Linked DNA regions of Streptomyces venezuelae. The protein of the gene in region 2 interacts with the protein of the main gene of each other region in a pairwise test. Links are inferred from orthologs where the notes say so. Each region holds a gene or a part of one and is shown on either strand. Other genes may lie near its edges.

Region 1 (4,467 bases), 1.9 Mb from region 2 along the record:
CGCTGATCATCGTCTCGGTGCTCTTCTACTTCACCGCTCGTGACGAGTCGAAGCTCCTGGCCCTCACCCCGAAGCCGCCGCACACGATCAACGTGATCGGCTTCCAGTGGAGCTGGGGCTTCAACTACGTCGAGAACGTCGACGGTGACGCGGCCACCCCGAAGGCGGGCGCGGTCCCGAAGGAGCTCGCCTCCCTCCCGGACCGCTTCACCAAGGACTTCCCGGCGGGCGCCGAGGGCGTCTACCAGAAGGGTGTCCCGGGCGACCGGAACCCCCAGACGGGCAACCCGGGTCCGACCCTGGTCCTCCCCAAGGGCGAGAAGGTCCGCTTCATCCTGTCGTCGAACGACGTGATCCACTCCTTCTGGGTGGTCCCGTTCCTGTTCAAGCAGGACGTCATTCCGGGCCACACCAACGTCTTCGAGGTCACCCCGTCCGAATACGGCACCTTCATGGGCAAGTGTGCCGAGCTCTGCGGCGTCGACCACTCCCGGATGCTCTTCAACGTCAAGGTGGTCTCCCCTGAGGACTACCGGGCGTACCTGAAGGATCTGGCGGAGAAGGGTCAGACCGGCTACCTCCCGGCCGGTATCCAGCAGAGCGACCCGGCCCGGAATGCGGAAGTGAACAAACTGTGAGCATCCTCAACGAATCCCAGGGTGCCGCCGCCGACTCGTATGAGAACGAGCTGCCGGTACGGCGCAAGCAGCCGGGCAACGTGGTCGTGAAGTGGATGACCACGACCGACCACAAGACCATCGGCACGATGTACCTGGTCACGTCGTTCGTGTTCTTCATCATCGGCGGTCTGCTGGCGCTCTTCATGCGCGCCGAGCTGGCTCGTCCGGGCACGCAGATCATGTCGAACGAGCAGTTCAACCAGGCGTTCACCATGCATGGCACGATCATGCTGCTGATGTTCGCCACCCCGCTCTTCGCGGGCTTCGCCAACTGGATCATGCCGCTGCAGATCGGCGCGCCCGACGTGGCGTTCCCGCGGCTGAACATGTTCGCGTACTGGCTGTACCTCTTCGGCTCGACCATCGCGGTGGCCGGCTTCGTCACGCCGAACGGCGCCGCCGACTTCGGCTGGTTCGCCTACTCCCCGCTGTCGGACGCCGTCCGCTCACCGGGCATCGGCGCCGACATGTGGATCATGGGTCTGGCCTTCTCCGGCTTCGGCACGATCCTCGGTTCGGTCAACTTCATCACCACGATCATCTGCATGCGCGCTCCGGGCATGACGATGTTCCGCATGCCGATCTTCACCTGGAACGTGCTGCTGACCGGTGTCCTGGTCCTGCTGGCCTTCCCGGTGCTGGCCGCCGCGCTCTTCGCGCTGGAGGCCGACCGCAAGTTCGGTTCGCACGTGTTCGACGCCGCGAACGGCGGCGCATTGCTGTGGCAACACCTCTTCTGGTTCTTCGGGCATCCAGAGGTGTACATCATCGCGCTACCGTTCTTCGGAATCGTCTCCGAGATCATCCCGGTCTTCAGCCGCAAGCCGATGTTCGGCTACATCGGCCTGATCGCCGCGACGATCGCGATCGCCGGCCTCTCCGTGACCGTGTGGGCCCACCACATGTACGTCACCGGCGGTGTGCTGCTGCCGTTCTTCTCCTTCATGACCTTCCTGATCGCGGTACCGACCGGTGTGAAGTTCTTCAACTGGATCGGCACCATGTGGAAGGGCTCGCTGTCCTTCGAGACCCCGATGCTCTGGACGATCGGCTTCCTGGTCACCTTCACCTTCGGTGGTCTGACCGGCGTCATCCTGGCCTCGCCCCCGATGGACTTCCACGTCTCCGACTCGTACTTCGTCGTCGCGCACTTCCACTACGTCGTCTTCGGCACCGTGGTGTTCGCGATGTTCGCCGGCTTCCACTTCTGGTGGCCGAAGTTCACGGGCAAGATGCTGGACGAGCGCCTCGGCAAGATGACGTTCTGGACGCTGTTCATCGGCTTCCACGGCACCTTCCTGGTGCAGCACTGGCTCGGAGCCGAGGGCATGCCGCGTCGTTACGCGGACTACCTCGCCGCCGACGGTTTCACCGCGCTGAACACGATCTCGACGATCAGCTCGTTCGTGCTCGGCCTGTCGATGCTGCCGTTCATGTACAACGTCTGGAAGACGGCCAAGTACGGCAAGAAGGTCGAGGTCGACGACCCGTGGGGTTACGGCCGTTCGCTCGAGTGGGCGACGTCCTGCCCGCCGCCGCGGCACAACTTCCTCACCCTGCCGCGGATCCGTTCCGAGTCCCCGGCGTTCGACCTGCACCACCCTGAGATCGCGGCCCTCGACCACCTCGAGGACCACAGCGTCGCCGCCAAGGCCGTCACCGGCGGCAAGGAGGCCGACAAGTGAAGATCCAGGGCAAGATGTTCCTCTGGCTCTCCTTCTTCATCCTGATCATGGCCGTCGTGTACGGCGTGTGGTCGAAGGAGCCCGTCGGTACCACCGCGCTCTTCCTGGCCTTCGGCCTGAGCGTCATGATCGGCTACTACCTGGCCTTCACGGCCAAGCGTGTCGACGAGATGGCCCAGGACAACCTGGAGGCCGACGTCGCCGACGAGGCGGGCGAGCTGGGGTTCTTCTCCCCGCACAGCTGGCAGCCGCTCTCGCTGGGCATCGGCGGTGCGCTCGCGTTCATGGGCGTCATCTTCGGCTGGTGGCTCATGTACTTCTCGGCCCCGATCATCATGATCGGCCTGTGGGGCTGGGTGTACGAGTACTACCGCGGTGAGAACCAGAACCAGTAGCAGCAGCACGTTCGCGGCCGCGCAGCGCCGCATCCGGGGCCCGGGCACCTCCTCCAGGAGGGCCCGGGCCCCTCGTTTGCAGTCACCCCGCGCGCCGGAATTGTCATATCTTCATAGCGTTGGCTCCATGAAGCACTCACCGCGTCTTTGGACGGTACTCAGCTGCTCCCTGCTGGTCGCGTCCCTCGGGGCCGGCGCCACCGCATGCGGGTCCGGCGACAAGAACCCGCTGTCAGCCCGCCCGTACGACGCGGGCGATCAGGTCGCCTTCAACCAGAGCGCCGGCAGCCGCCCCGTGAACCCCGACCGGCCCCTGGAGATCACCGCCAAGAGCGGTGGCGGCCGGATCACCGACGTGCTGGCCGTGGACACCCACGGCCGCCGCCTGGCGGGCGAACTGAGCGCCAAGGGGGACCGCTGGCACAGCACGACCCCGATGGCCTCAGGCGTCCGCTACACGGTCACCGTGAGCACCGAGGACGAGCGGGGCGCCCCCGGGCAGCGCACGCTCACCTTCGACACCACCCCGTCCAAGGGGATCCTGAAGGTCGAGTTCGGCCCGGACGAGGGCAAGTACGGCGTCGGCCAGCCCATCACCGCCGAACTCAGCGAGCCCGTCCAGGACAAGGCCGCCCGCGCCATCGTGGAACGCGGCCTCGTCGTCGACGCCCCGCCCGGAGTCGAGGGCGCCTGGCACTGGGTGGACGACAAGAACCTCCACTACCGGCCCAAGGACTACTGGCCCGCCAACTCGGCCGTCTCCGTACGGAGCAACCTGGAGGGCGTCAGGATCACCGACGAGCTCCACGGAGCCGTCGCCAAGCCGGTGAAGCTGGAGATCGGGGACCGGGTCGAGGTCACCACCGACGCCTCGTCGCACTACCTGACGTTCAAGCGCAACGGAGAAGTGATCAACACCATTCCGGTGACCACCGGAAAGCCCGGCTTCTCCACCCGTAACGGCATCAAGGTGGTGCTGGGCAAGCAGTACTTCGTACAGATGCGCGGCGACACCGTCGGCATCGGCGGCAGCGAGTACTACAACCTGCCCGTCTACTACGCCACCCGCGTCACCTGGAGTGGTGAATACGTCCACGCCGCCCCGTGGTCCGTCGGCTCCCAGGGCTACGAGAACGTCAGCCACGGCTGCACCGGCATGAGCACCGGCAACGCCGCCTGGTTCTACGAAAACATCACCGAGGGCGACATCGTCCAGGTGGTCAACAGCATCGGCGACGACATGGACGTCTTCGGCAACGGCTTCGGCGACTGGAACATGGACTGGAAGGACTGGCGCCAGGGCAGCGCCCTCCTCAAGGGCACCCAGGAAGGCCGCAGCCCGGTCGACCAGGCCCGCCTGCGTCCCACCGTCTAGACCGCTCCGGGCCGGCCCTTCCCCCCGGACACCGTCCGGGGGGAAAGATCCCGGCCCGTTCACCCGTACGGGCCCCTGCGGGGCACACACGGGCACGCACCGGGCCCGTAGGACGTATCAGGCGTCCAGGGACAGACGGGTCCTCAGAAGACCCGCCAGGGTGTCCGCGAACCGCACCGGGTCCACCGGAAGGGTCACGGCGGCGTCCGCACGGCTCCACGTGGCCAGCCAGGCGTCCTGGGGACGCCCCATCAGCAACAGCACCGGCGGACACCGGAAGATCTCGTCCTTGATCTGCCGGCACACGCCCATGCCCCCGGCCGGAACCGCCT
Region 2 (7,316 bases):
CTCGAACCTGGGCAGCCAGTTCCTGGTGGATCCGCTGACCCCGCCGGACCAGAAGAAGCAGCAGGTCCTGGACGTGGTGCGGGCCTCCTTCAAGCCGGAGTTCCTCAACCGGCTGGACGACCTGGTGGTCTTCTCCGCGCTGACCCAGGACGAGCTCGCGCACATCGCGGAGCTCCAGATCGGCCGCCTGGCCCGGCGCCTGGCCGACCGCAGGCTGACCCTGGACGTCACCCCCGAGGCCCTGGCCTGGCTGGCCGACAAGGGCAACGACCCGGCGTACGGCGCACGGCCGCTGCGCCGCCTGATCCAGACGGCGATCGGCGACCGGCTGGCGAAGGAGATCCTCTCCGGCGACGTCCGGGACGGCGACACCGTACGGGTCGACGTGGCGGGTGAGGACCTGCTGGTCGGCAAGGCGCTCTAGGCGCACCGCCCGATCGGATTCCCCGGCCCCTCGGCGCCGACGCGCGGCTAGTGCGTCGGCGCCGAGGCCAGGATCTCCACCCGGTCGGTCCCGTCCGCGAGCCGGACGACCCCGAACCGCACGTACGTCGCGGCCGGAGCGGAGTCCTGCTCCAGCCACCGGTCCTCGCCGCAGTCGGACAGCCGGCACGTGTTGTCCGGCTCCGCCCCCACGTACGTGGCCGTGAGCCAGTCGTGGGCAGCGGCGCGTTCCATCCGGAACGTGGCGACGACCCTGGAGTGCTCGGGGGTGGGGCTGGTGCGGCAGTCCGCGTCGAGGCCCGCCGCGGGCAGCCGCGCGTGGGCGAAGGCCAGGGCGTCGGTGCAGTCCATGGCGGCCAGCGACGACCTGTCCTCGGGCACGGACACGTCGTAGTCCTGCTCGCGTGCGTGCTTCTCGTCGCCGTAGGGGTCCCCGAAGAAGAAGGCGAGGATCCCGAGGGGTGATCCCGGGACGAGGAGGAGCCCCGCCGCCACGCCCGCCCCCACACCGATTTTCGCAATTCTGTTCATTCCGCGCCCTCCCCCTCCAGGCGGCTCCCATGTCCGCTGCGAGCGGATCGTAGCCGCCGGGGCTGGACACAAGGTGGGCGCGATGGGGGAGGATGCAGGTATCCGCACGAAGGGAAAACACGGTGAGCATCGACCCGGCCTCGATTCCGAACTTCGGAGGGCAGCAGCCCGATCCGCAGGCCACAGGACCGGCGGGCCCCGTCGTCCCCGACCAGGATCTGGTCAAGCAGCTGCTGGAGCAGATGGAGCTCAAGTACGTCGTCGACGACGAGGGTGACCTCGCGGCGCCGTGGGAGGAGTTCCGCACGTACTTCATGTTCCGCGGCGAGGACGAGCAGCAGGTCTTCTCGGTGCGGACCTTCTACGACCGTCCGCACAAGATCGACGAGAAGCCGCAGCTTCTCGAGTCGATCGACGACTGGAACCGCCGCACCCTGTGGCCGAAGGTCTACAGCCACACGCACGACGACGGCTCGGTCCGCCTGATCGGTGAGGCGCAGATGCTGATCGGCACCGGCGTCAACCTGGAGCACTTCGTGTCCTCCACGGTCAGCTGGGTCCGCGCGTCCATCGAATTCGACAAGTGGCTCGTCGAGCAGCTCGGCCTGGAGCAGGACATCGACTCCACCGACGGCGACGAGAGCAACGGCAACGGCGACGCCGACAGCTAGCCGTTACAGCGGTACGCGGGCGATCAGCAGCAGATACAGCCCGTAGCCGTAACCGAGCCCGGCCACCACCGCGGTCACCATGACCGCGGTGCGCGGCCGGGCTCTCGCCATCACGGCGGCCAGCGGCAGGAGCAGCGGGAAGGCCGGCAGCAGGAAGCGCGGCTTGGACTCGAAAAAGCCGGCCCCGCCGAAGCCGATGACCAGCAGGATCGCGGTGTACGCGAGCAGCGGCAGCGGGGTCCGGTCCAAGGCCAGCAGGACCGCCAGCAGCCCGGCCGCCGCCAGCAGGGCCACCGTCACGGTGGTGGCGAGCGGCACGTTCCCGCCGGTCAGCACCTGCTCGGCGGAGCGCAGCGCCCCGACGCCGAAGTCGAAGCGCGAGCCCCAGCCGCGCTGTACGGCGAAGTACCCGCCGACGGGGTCGCTCACCTTCATCCCGACGGCCAGGACGTACGCCGTCCAGCCCGCCGGGGCCACCAGCCCGGCCAGCCACACCTCGGGTGCCCGGGATCTTCGTACGGTGATCGCGTACAGGGCCATGGCCGAGACGGCGGCGGCGACGGCCAGCCCGGTCGGCCGGGTCAGCCCCGCCAGCACGGCGAGGCCGGCGGCCCACAGCCAGCGGCCGCGCAGCAGGGCGTACAGCGCCCAGGCCGCGAAGGCGGCCAGCAGGGCCTCGGTGTAGGCGAGGGTGAGCACGACGGCGTGCGGCAGCGCCGCCCACAGCCCGACGAGCAGCAGTCCGGCGCGCGGGCCGGTCACCCGTTCGCCGACCCGGTAGATCCCGACGGCGGCCACGGCGGCGGAGACCCACGCGACGAGGAGCGCGGCGGGGACCATCCCGCCGGGCAGTATCCCGGAGACGACCCGTATCAGGGTGGGGTAGAGCGGGAAGAAGGCGTAGTCGCTCTGCACGGGCCCGGTCCCGGTGACGGCCTCGGGCCACATCAGGGTCCGCCCGTACCCGTGGGCGGCGATCCGGAGGTACCAGTCCGAGTCCCAGGACCGCCCGAGCACCTTCAGCGGATCCCGCCCGGCCCACCAGGCGCCGAGGCCGAGCACCAGCACCCCGGCCCCGCGTACGGCGGCGAACACCCCGAGCGCGATCACGGTGGTCGGCGCGGCCGACCGCACGGCCCGGACCGCGCGCATCTCCAGCGGCGACGCGGACACGGCCGCTCTGCCCGTTGCCATGAATCCCGGCTCTCCAGATCGCGGTGGGTGGGTCCGCTCACCCGGTGGTGAGGGCTTCGGGCACTTGCACGACGCACAGCTTCACACCGGCCCCACAACCCCGCAAGGACGCGGGGTGACCGGTGCGGGAACGGGCCCGTCCGAACGGGATCGCCGGGCGGCCCTCAGAGCCGGCGCAGCCGCTCGGCGGCTTCGCGCAGGACGTCCTCGCGCTTGCAGAAGGCCCAGCGGACCTGGGTGCTGCCCGCGGCCTTGTCGTCGTAGAAGACCTGGTTCGGGATGGCGACCACGCCGCAGCGTTCCGGGAGGGCGCGGCAGAAGGCGAGGCCGTCCTTCTCGCCGAGGGGGGTGATGTCGGTGGTGATGAAGTACGTGCCCTGCGGGCGGAAGACCTCGAAGCCGGCGGCCGCGAGACCGTCGGCGAGGATGTCGCGCTTGGCGGCCAGATCGGCGCGGAAGGTGTCGTAGTAGCTGTCGGGCAGGGCGAGGGCCTCGGCGATCGCGTACTGGAAGGGGCCCGAGGAGACGTAGGTGAGGAACTGCTTCGCCGAGCGGACCGCCGTGATCAGCTCCGGCGGCGCGGTGACCCAGCCGACCTTCCATCCCGTGAACGAGAAGGTCTTGCCGGCGCTGCTGATGGTGACCGTGCGCTCGCGCATGCCCGGGAGGCTCGCCAGCGGGGTGTGGGCGCCCTCGAAGACCAGGTGCTCGTACACCTCATCCGTGACGACCAGCAGGTCGCGCTCGACCGCCAGCTCGGCGATGGCAGCGAGCTCGGCCGGGGTCAGGACGGTGCCCGTCGGGTTGTGCGGGGTGTTCACGAGCAGCAGGCGGGTGCGCGGGGTGACGGCGGCGCGCAGTTCGTCCAGGTCGAGGGCGAAGGCTCCGGCGTGCGGACGCAGGGTGGCGGGGACCCGTACCGCGCCGGCCATGGCGATGCAGGCCGCGTACGAGTCGTAGTACGGCTCCAGGGCGATGACCTCGTCGCCCGGCTCCAGGAGGGCCAGGAGGGCGGCGGCGATGGCCTCGGTGGCGCCCGCCGTGACGAGGACCTCGGTGTCGGGGTCGTGGCCGAGGCCGTAGAAGCGCTGCTGGTGCGCGGCGATCGCGGTGCGCAGTTCGGGGACGCCCGGGCCCGGGGGGTACTGGTTGCCGAGACCCGTGAGGACCGCGCGGGAGGCCGCCTCGGCGATCTGCGCCGGGCCGTCGGTGTCGGGGAAACCCTGGCCGAGGTTGATCGAACCGGTACGCGCGGCCAGGGCCGACATCTCCGCGAAGATCGTCGTGCCGAAGGCCGCCAGACGGCGGTTCAGGAAGGGGCGGTCGCTGCTCACGGGGGTGCTCATGGTCGTCATCCTGAGGGCAACCTCTGGACTTCCTCAAGTGTGCTTTGGGCCGCGCGGCCCGGGGGAATTCCCCCCTCACGCGGGACGCGGGGATCCCGCTCCCCCGGGAAGACCGGGGTGCGAGAGAGGTGGCGGACATGGGGTTCGTCTTCGTTGTGATCGTGCTCTTCGTCGCGGCGTACTTCCTTGCCAAGCTGGTCCGGTCATCCGCGAGGCGCGGACCGTCCCGGCGCGGCGGCAGGCGGACCCGCACCAGCTGGTGGACGGGTGGCGGCGGCACCTCGGGGGGCGGCTGCGGATCCGTCTCGTCGTGCGGGGGATCGTCCTCCTCGTGCGGCGGAGGTTCCTCGTCGTGCGGTGGCGGCGGGTGCGGCGGCAGCTGACGCGGGGCACCCGCGAAACGCGCGCGCGACGCCGCGCGGACGAGGGCGTTCGGCGGTCCGACTGCCGCCCGGCGCCCTCTTGTTCGCCGATGCATGACGACGCGCGGGGCGCAACCTGTTGAACACGTGAACTGCGGAGCCCCCGGGGGGATGTAAACCCCGTCAAGTTGGGTAAAAACGCTGTGAGTGCCGTGCCATTCATGATTCCCTCGGTTGAGTAGACCAGTCCTCGGACCACCCGGGACTTCCTGTGGACCCGTGCCGGTGTCCCCCCACCCGTGCTTGCTACCGCTGGCGGGCCCCGGCCCCTCTCCCTCGCGCGTTTGCGGAGCCGACTCATGCTCACGACCCTCCAGACCTCATACACCGACACGCGTGCCGCCGATCTCGCCTGGGCCCTGGGTCGGGACCGATTGCCCGCACTGGCCGTACTGAACCTCGAACTTTCGGGGGCGAAGGTGGAGTTGCGCCTGCTCGGGGCGTCCCACCAGGTCCTTCTGGAGGAGGGGGAGGTGCTCTGCTCGGAGACCGTCGCCTGTATGCCGGGCAGCAGCACGCCGCTGCCGCTCGGCGTGGCCAAGCGGGTGGGCGACTGGGAGTACGAGTTCGCCGCGCGGGTCGAGACCCTTTCGCGCGGATCCTTCGCCGGACGGGCCCAGGAACTGCTCGCACTGGTGGCCGATCACCCGAACGGACTAGCGGGGACCTTTCCCGGAAGTCCGCACGCCTTCACCGCCATGCTCGCGCAGCGCTACGAGGGCCAGGTGCGCTGGCGGACCTGGCACGCGTACCCGCAGGAGGGTCAGCTGGTGGCCACCCGGACGCGCGTGGGCGTACGGATCGGGGCACCCGCGGCGACGGCCCGGGAAACGCCCGCGCTGCTGTAGCGGGCGCCGGGGCGCGACCATCTCGCCATGGTTACGCCAACTGGCCCATTCGGTACGCCACTTGCACCCATGTGGGTGACCGGATGCAAGTGGGCGGTGACGTACGGTTCGCTTCATGATCGACCGTTCCGTCCCGCGCCGGGTACTCCCGGCCCCGGAGCCTCGAAGCACCGCGACCGTCCCGGCCGCCCTGCCCGTACGGCCCCGGACCGGCCGACTCCTCGTCCTGGCCACCGTGTTCGTCTGCGCCGCCTGCGGGCTCGTGTACGAGCTGGAACTGCTCGCCCTCGGCACCTACCTCGTCGGCGACTCCGTCACCCAGGCGTCGGTCGTGCTGTCCGTGATGGTCTTCGCCATGGGCGTCGGCTCCCTGCTCGCCAAGCGCTTCCGCCACCGGCCCGCCTTCGGATTCGGTGCCATCGAGGCCGGGCTGGCCCTCCTCGGCGGGCTCTCGGCCATAGCGCTGTACGCGAGCTTCGCCTGGCTGGGCGAGTCCCGCCCCGCACTCGTCGCCTTCTCCTTCGCCATCGGGGTGCTCATCGGCGCGGAGATCCCCCTGCTGATGGTCCTCATCCAGCGCATCCGCAGACAGGACGCGGGCGGGGCCGTCGCCGACCTGTTCGCCGCCGACTACGTGGGCGCCCTCGTGGGCGGCCTCGCCTTTCCCTTCCTGCTGCTCCCGGTGCTCGGCCAGCTCACCGGCGCCATGGTGACCGGCACCGTCAACGTGATCGTCGGCGGCGGCCTGGTCCTGTGGCTGTTCCGCCGCGACCTGAGCCGACGCTGCCGCTGGCTGCTGATCGGCGCGAACGTGACCGTACTGGCCGTGCTCGCCGCCGCGACCGTCCTCGCCGACGACTTCGAGCGGACCGCCCGGCGCGCCGTCTACGGCGGGGAGGTGCGGGTCGCCGTCCAGACCGGGGTGCAGGAACTGGTGCTCACCGGGCCGGGGACCGGCTCCCCGCGCTCCCTCGACCTCTACCTGGACGGGCGGCTGCGGGTCAGCGGCTACGACGAGTACCGCTACCACGAGGCCCTCGTCCACCCCGCCATGACCGGCCCGCACACCCGCGTCCTGGTCCTCGGCGGCGGCGACGGGCTCGCCGCACGCGAGGTGCTCCGCTACCGGGACGTCTCCTCCGTCACCGTCGTCGAACTCGACCCCGGCGTGGTCCGCCTCGCCCGCACCGATCCGATGCTCTCCGCGCTCAACGACCGGGTGTACGAGGACCCGCGCCTCGCCGTCGTCACGCAGGACGCCTTCCGCTGGCTGCGGGGGCCGGCCGCCGACGACCGCTTCGACGTCATCGTCTCCGACCTCCCCGACCCGGGCATCACCCCCAGTACGAAGCTGTACTCCCAGGAGTTCTACGGGCTGGCCGCGCGGGCCCTGCGCCCCGGCGGCCGCATCGCCGTGCACGCCGGACCGCTGGCCACGCGCCCGCGTGCGTACTGGACCGTCGACTCCACCCTCCGTGCCGCCGGCCTCCACACCGCCCCCTACAGCGCGGGCGGCCGCCTCACGGGCTTCGCCGCCGGCCCCGACCGCACCCCCCACGGCGTGACCGGCACACCGCCGCAGGACTGGGGCTTCGTCCTGGCCGCCCGGGACCAGGACCCGCCCCTGCGGGTGGACCGCGACACGCCCGCGCTCCGCTCGCTGTCGACCAGCTCCCTGCAGGACGCCGCACGGGACGCGGAACGCACCCGGGTACCCGGACTGCCGCCGTCGACGCTGCCACACCCGCGGTATTCGTGACCCGGTGCGGGTCTCGTCGGTAGGCTCGACCACATGGAGCATCAGGTGTTCGTCCCGGTACCGGCAGACGATCTCCGCGCCGTGCTGCGCGACCCCGCCCG
Region 3 (5,587 bases), 2.0 Mb from region 2 along the record:
GGGCCGCCGTGCCGGTCCCGCTCCAGGTCGGAGTAGAAGAGGCAGGCGGTACCCCGGTAGAAGGCGAAGGCCGAAGCCGCCATCTTGCGGAATTTGACCTGGAAGGCAGCGGGGTCGGCGGCGAGCAGCTCACCGAACGCGGTGTCGAAGACGTCGAGGATCTGCTCGGCGCGCTGCTCGTCGGTCGTCTCGGGGACCGCCATGGCGGGTTCCTCCTGGTGCACGGGCTGTTTCGGGTTCCGACCGACTGGACGCCGGATCGGCCCTCCTGGTTCTGCAACGCCCGACCGTACCGGTCAGTGCCCGCGATCTGTCACCCGGCCGACGTAGGATTCGAAGCTGCCCCCTCACCCCCCGCCGCCGGAGGACCCGCGCCGTGACCAAGCCGCCGTTCACGCACCTGCACGTCCACACCCAGTACTCACTGCTGGACGGTGCCGCGCGGCTGAAGGACATGTTCAACGCGTGCAACGAGATGGGCATGACGCACATCGCCATGTCCGACCACGGCAACCTGCACGGCGCCTACGACTTCTTCCACACCGCGCAGAAGGCCGGCATCACGCCGATCATCGGCATCGAGGCCTACGTCGCCCCCGAGTCCCGGCGCAACAAGCGGCGCATCCAGTGGGGCCAGCCGCACCAGAAGCGCGACGACGTCTCCGGTTCCGGCGGTTACACCCACAAGACGATCTGGGCGTCCAACGCCACCGGCCTGCACAACATCTTCCGGCTGTCCTCCGACGCGTACGCCGAGGGATGGCTCACGAAGTGGCCGCGGATGGACAAGGAGACCATCTCCAAGTGGTCCGAGGGCCTGATCGCCTCCACCGGCTGCCCGTCCGGCGAGGTGCAGACCAGGCTGCGCCTCGGCCAGTTCGACGAGGCCGTGCAGGCCGCCTCCGACTACAAGGACATCTTCGGCGAGGGGCGCTACTTCCTGGAGCTGATGGACCACGGCATCGAGATCGAGCGCCGGGTCCGCGACGGGCTGCTGGAGATCGGCAAGAAGCTCGGCATCCCGCCGCTGGTGACGAACGACTCCCACTACACCTATGCCAGCGAGGCGACCGCCCACGACGCCCTGCTCTGCATCCAGACCGGCAAGAACCTCTCGGACCCGGACCGCTTCCGCTTCGACGGCACCGGCTACTACCTGAAGTCGACCGACGAGATGTACGCGATCGACTCCTCGGACGCCTGGCAGGAGGGCTGCGCCAACACGCGGCTGGTCGCCGACCAGATCGACACCGAGGGCATGTTCAAGTTCCGGAACCTGATGCCGAAGTTCGACATCCCGGAGGGCCACACCGAGGTCAGCTGGTTCCGCGAGGAGACCATGCGCGGCATGCACCGCCGCTACCCCGGAGGCATCCCGGACGACCGGATGCAGCAGGCCGAGTACGAGATGGACACGATCATCTCGATGGGCTTCCCCGGCTACTTCCTCGTGGTCGCCGACTTCATCATGTGGGCCAAGAACCAGGGCATCGCGGTGGGCCCGGGCCGAGGCTCCGCGGCCGGCTCGATCGTCGCGTACGCCATGGGCATCACCGACCTCGACCCGCTCACGCACGGCCTGATCTTCGAGCGCTTCCTGAACCCCGAGCGCGTCTCCATGCCCGACGTCGACATCGACTTCGACGAGCGCCGGCGCGTGGAGGTGATCCGGTACGTGACCGAGAAGTACGGCGCCGACAAGGTCGCCATGATCGGCACCTACGGCACCATCAAGGCCAAGAACGCGATCAAGGACTCGGCCCGCGTCCTGGGCTACCCGTACGCCATGGGCGACCGGCTCACCAAGGCCATGCCCGCCGACGTCCTCGGCAAGGGCATCCCGCTGTCCGGCATCCTCGACCCGCAGCACCCCCGCTACGGCGAGGCCGGCGAGATCCGCGGGATGTACGAGAACGAGCCGGACGTCAAGAAGGTCATCGACACCGCACGCGGTGTGGAGGGCCTGGTCCGCCAGATGGGCGTGCACGCCGCCGGCGTGATCATGTCCAGCGAGACCATCACCGACCACGTGCCCGTCTGGGTGCGGCACACCGACGGCGTCACCATCACCCAGTGGGACTACCCGAGCTGCGAGTCGCTCGGCCTGCTGAAGATGGACTTCCTCGGCCTGCGCAACCTCACGATCATGGACGACGCCGTCAAGATGGTGAAGGCCAACAAGGGGATCGACATCGATCTCCTGGGCCTCCCGCTCGACGACGCCAAGACCTTCGAACTGCTCGGCCGCGGCGACACCCTCGGCGTCTTCCAGTTCGACGGCGGGCCCATGCGCTCCCTGCTGCGCCTGATGAAGCCCGACAACTTCGAGGACATCTCCGCCGTCTCGGCCCTCTACCGGCCGGGCCCGATGGGCATGAACTCGCACACGAACTACGCCCTGCGCAAGAACAAGCAGCAGGAGATCACCCCGATCCACCCGGAGCTGGAGGGGCCGCTCGAAGAGGTCCTCGCGGTCACCTACGGACTGATCGTCTACCAGGAGCAGGTGCAGAAGGCCGCCCAGATCATCGCCGGGTACTCGCTCGGCGAGGCCGACATCCTGCGCCGCGTGATGGGCAAGAAGAAGCCCGAGGAGCTGGCGAAGAACTTCGTCATCTTCGAGGAGGGTGCCCGGGGCAAGGGCTTCAGCGACGCGGCGATCAAGGCCCTCTGGGACGTCCTGGTCCCCTTCGCCGGATACGCCTTCAACAAGGCCCACTCGGCCGCGTACGGCCTGGTCTCCTACTGGACCGCCTACCTGAAGGCGAACTTCCCGGCCGAGTACATGGCCGGCCTGCTCACCTCGGTCAAGGACGACAAGGACAAGTCCGCGATCTACCTGAACGAGTGCCGCCGGATGGGCATCAAGGTCCTGCCGCCGAACGTGAACGAGTCCGAGCCGAACTTCGCCGCCCAGGGCGACGACGTGATCCTCTTCGGCCTCACCGCGGTGCGCAACGTCGGCACCAACGTCGTCGAGTCGATCATCAGGACCAGGAAGGCCAAGGGGAAGTTCTCCTCCTTCCCCGACTTCCTGGACAAGGTCGAGGCCGTCGTCTGCAACAAGCGCACCGTCGAGTCGCTGATCAAGGCCGGCGCCTACGACGAGATGGGCCACACCCGCAAGGGCCTGGTCGCGCACCACGAGTCGATGATCGACAACGTGGTCGCGGTCAAGCGCAAGGAGGCCGAGGGACAGTTCGACCTGTTCGGCGGGATGGGTGACGAGAACGCGAGCGACGAGCCCGGCTTCGGGCTCGACGTGGAGTTCTCCGACGTCGAGTGGGAGAAGTCCTACCTGCTCGCCCAGGAGCGCGAGATGCTCGGCCTGTACGTCTCCGACCACCCGCTGTTCGGCCTGGAGCACGTCCTCTCCGACAAGACGGACGCCGGTATCTCCCAGCTGACCGGCGGCGAGCACTCCGACGGCGCCGTCGTCACCATCGGCGGCATCATCTCGGGCCTCCAGCGCAAGATGACCAAGCAGGGCAACGCCTGGGCCATCGCCACCGTCGAGGACCTGGCCGGCTCCATCGAATGCATGTTCTTCCCGGCGACCTACCAGCTCGTCTCCACCCAGCTGGTCGAGGACACCGTCGTCTTCGTCAAGGGCCGCCTCGACAAGCGCGAGGACGTCCCCCGCCTGGTCGCCATGGAGATGATGGTCCCCGACCTCTCCTCGGCCGGCACCAACGCCCCGGTGGTCCTCACCATCCCCACCGTCAAGGTCACCCCGCCGATGGTGACCCGTCTGGGCGAGATCCTGCGCCACCACAAGGGCAACACCGAGGTGCGGATCAAGCTCCAGGGGCCGCGCACCACCACCGTGCTCCGCCTCGACCGGCACCGCGTCCAGCCCGACCCGGCGCTCTTCGGCGACCTCAAGGTGCTGCTCGGACCGTCCTGCCTGGCCGGATAGCGACCCCGCCGGAACGTGCGGAAGGGCCCGCCGGGTGTCACCGGGCGGGCCCTTCCGCATGCGGTCACGGCCGTCAGTTGTGGCCGAACTTCTTCTCCTTGCGCTTGTGCGCCATGTCCATCGGGCTCGGTGCCGACGAGGGCATCGACTCGGTCTCCGCCGAGCCCTTGCTCGTATCCTGCCCCGACCGGGGCTGCTGCTTGGCGGGCTGCTTCTGGTTCTTGTTCTTGGCCATGGTGGAACCTCCGTGAGGGTCTGGGGGCCAGGACCGCCTTCACACTCACACAACGCCAGAAACCGCGCATTTTGGATCATTACTGCGCGTAGCCGGGCCCCTCCGCCCCGTCGACCGTGAGATCCGCCACGCCGATGATCGAGTTCCGGCCTTCAACACCCTTGAGGTCGGGCAGACTCGGGGAACCGCCGCAAAGCACAGAGGACCCCCAGGGAAGAGGGTGGAACGCGTGGACCGCTGCGTCGTCCTGGTGGACGCCGGCTACCTGCTGGGCGCCGCCGCCAGCCTTCTCGCCGGGGAGCCCTCCCGCTCCCGGATCACCATCGACCATGCCGCCCTCATCCAGGGCCTGCGCGAGCGGGCCGAGGCCGACACCGAACAGCCCCTGCTGCGCATCTACTGGTTCGACGGAGCACCCGACCGGGTGCCCCAGCCCGAACACCGGCGGCTGCGCGTCATGCCCCGCGTGACCGTCCGCCTCGGCGCCCTGACCCGCAGCGACGGCCGCTGGGCGCAGAAGGGCGTCGACGCCGCCATGCACGCCGAACTCACCGAGCTCGCCCGCAACCGGGCCTGCTCCGACGTGGTCCTGGTCACCGGCGACGGAGACCTGCTGCCCGGCCTGATGTCCGCCAAGGAACACGGGGTCGCCGTCCACCTGTGGGCCGTCCAGGCCGCCGACGGCGACTACAACCAGTCCGAGGACCTCGTCGCCGAGGCCGACGAACGCCGCGTCCTGGACCGGGCCTGGATCACCCGGGCCGTCCGCGCCAAGGACCTCACCGGACTGTGCGCCCCGCCCCCCGCACCGCGCCCCGACATCGCCGCCATCCTCTCGGCCCCGCTGCCCGAGGCCGCGCTCGCCGAGGCCGCCCGCAACGGCGCCGCCGCCACCGGGCCGGAGGACCGCGACGGAGTCCCCGTACCGGCGCCCACCACCGCCGGGGGCAAGCCCGTACCCACCCCCAAGGACCTGGCCGGCGCCCTGCGCGCCACCGGCCAGCACAGCCACCCCCAGACCGGGCCGAGCGGCGCCCACGCCCCCGCCAGCGCCCTGCGCTGGTCCTCCGACAAGGGGTGGATCGACCGCGGAGGACCGCTGGGCGAACCCGCCGAGACCGCCTCGCTGCCCACCCTCGCCCAGCTCACCAGCGCCGAACAGCGCTGGGCGGACCGCGAGGAGGACATCACCACCGTCGGCGGGGACCCGTTCGAGGTGGGACAGGTGTTCGCCCGGCGCTGGATGGAACGGCTCCCGGAGGCCGTGCACCTGCAGAAGCTGGCCACGATGTACCCGCGGATCCCGCACCGCATCGACGGCGAACTGCTGCGCTACGCGGCCCGGTTCGGACTCCTCGCGCACAAGGACGACCAGATCGACGAACACGACCGGTACGCCATCCGCGCCGGGTTCTGGCGGGAGATCGACGTCC

Evidence for each region. The genes of interacting proteins can lie anywhere in the genome.
Region 1: the proteins of DEJ51_RS17850 (region 2) and ctaD interact in binary tests that used the Escherichia coli proteins (3 or more experiments, as listed by UniProt). The link is inferred for Streptomyces venezuelae from one-to-one orthologs.
Region 3: the proteins of DEJ51_RS17850 (region 2) and dnaE interact in binary tests that used the Escherichia coli proteins (3 or more experiments, as listed by UniProt). The link is inferred for Streptomyces venezuelae from one-to-one orthologs.

Annotation. Positions count from the first base shown.
Region 1 is NZ_CP029189.1:2,120,004-2,124,470, reverse strand. Bases 1-2,999 are described here. They hold ctaD (cytochrome c oxidase subunit I), read left to right. Parts: upstream 1-634; coding sequence 635-2,365; downstream 2,366-2,999. Other genes in these bases: DEJ51_RS08985 (Ig-like domain-containing protein), read left to right, coding at 2,888-2,999; DEJ51_RS08990 (cytochrome c oxidase subunit 4), read left to right, coding at 2,362-2,760; coxB (cytochrome c oxidase subunit II), read left to right, coding at 1-638. Outside these bases: more of DEJ51_RS08985, read left to right, coding at 3,000-4,135; DEJ51_RS08980 (hypothetical protein), read right to left, coding at 4,253-4,467. UniProt on the Escherichia coli protein: Cytochrome bo(3) ubiquinol oxidase is the terminal enzyme in the aerobic respiratory chain of E.coli that predominates when cells are grown at high aeration.
Region 2 is NZ_CP029189.1:4,042,091-4,049,406, forward strand. Bases 2,101-4,902 are described here. They hold DEJ51_RS17850 (pyridoxal phosphate-dependent aminotransferase), read right to left. Parts: upstream 4,196-4,902; coding sequence 3,005-4,195; downstream 2,101-3,004. Other genes in these bases: DEJ51_RS17845 (glycosyltransferase family 39 protein), read right to left, coding at 2,101-2,840. In the rest of the region: ATP-dependent chaperone ClpB, read left to right, coding at 1-424; DEJ51_RS17835 (hypothetical protein), read right to left, coding at 472-975; DEJ51_RS17840 (YbjN domain-containing protein), read left to right, coding at 1,098-1,646; more of DEJ51_RS17845, read right to left, coding at 1,650-2,100; DEJ51_RS17860 (DUF2617 family protein), read left to right, coding at 4,908-5,456; DEJ51_RS17865 (polyamine aminopropyltransferase), read left to right, coding at 5,572-7,215; DEJ51_RS17870 (SRPBCC family protein), read left to right, coding at 7,249-7,316. UniProt on the Escherichia coli protein: Shows aminotransferase activity with methionine and histidine as substrates, and to a lesser extent also with phenylalanine.
Region 3 is NZ_CP029189.1:2,017,111-2,022,697, reverse strand. Bases 1-4,119 are described here. They hold dnaE (DNA polymerase III subunit alpha), read left to right. Parts: upstream 1-376; coding sequence 377-3,919; downstream 3,920-4,119. Other genes in these bases: DEJ51_RS34450 (hypothetical protein), read right to left, coding at 3,993-4,119; DEJ51_RS08540 (DUF2252 domain-containing protein), read right to left, coding at 1-203. Outside these bases: more of DEJ51_RS34450, read right to left, coding at 4,120-4,154; DEJ51_RS08530 (NYN domain-containing protein), read left to right, coding at 4,375-5,587. UniProt on the Escherichia coli protein: DNA polymerase III is a complex, multichain enzyme responsible for most of the replicative synthesis in bacteria. This DNA polymerase also exhibits 3' to 5' exonuclease activity. The alpha chain is the DNA polymerase catalytic subunit.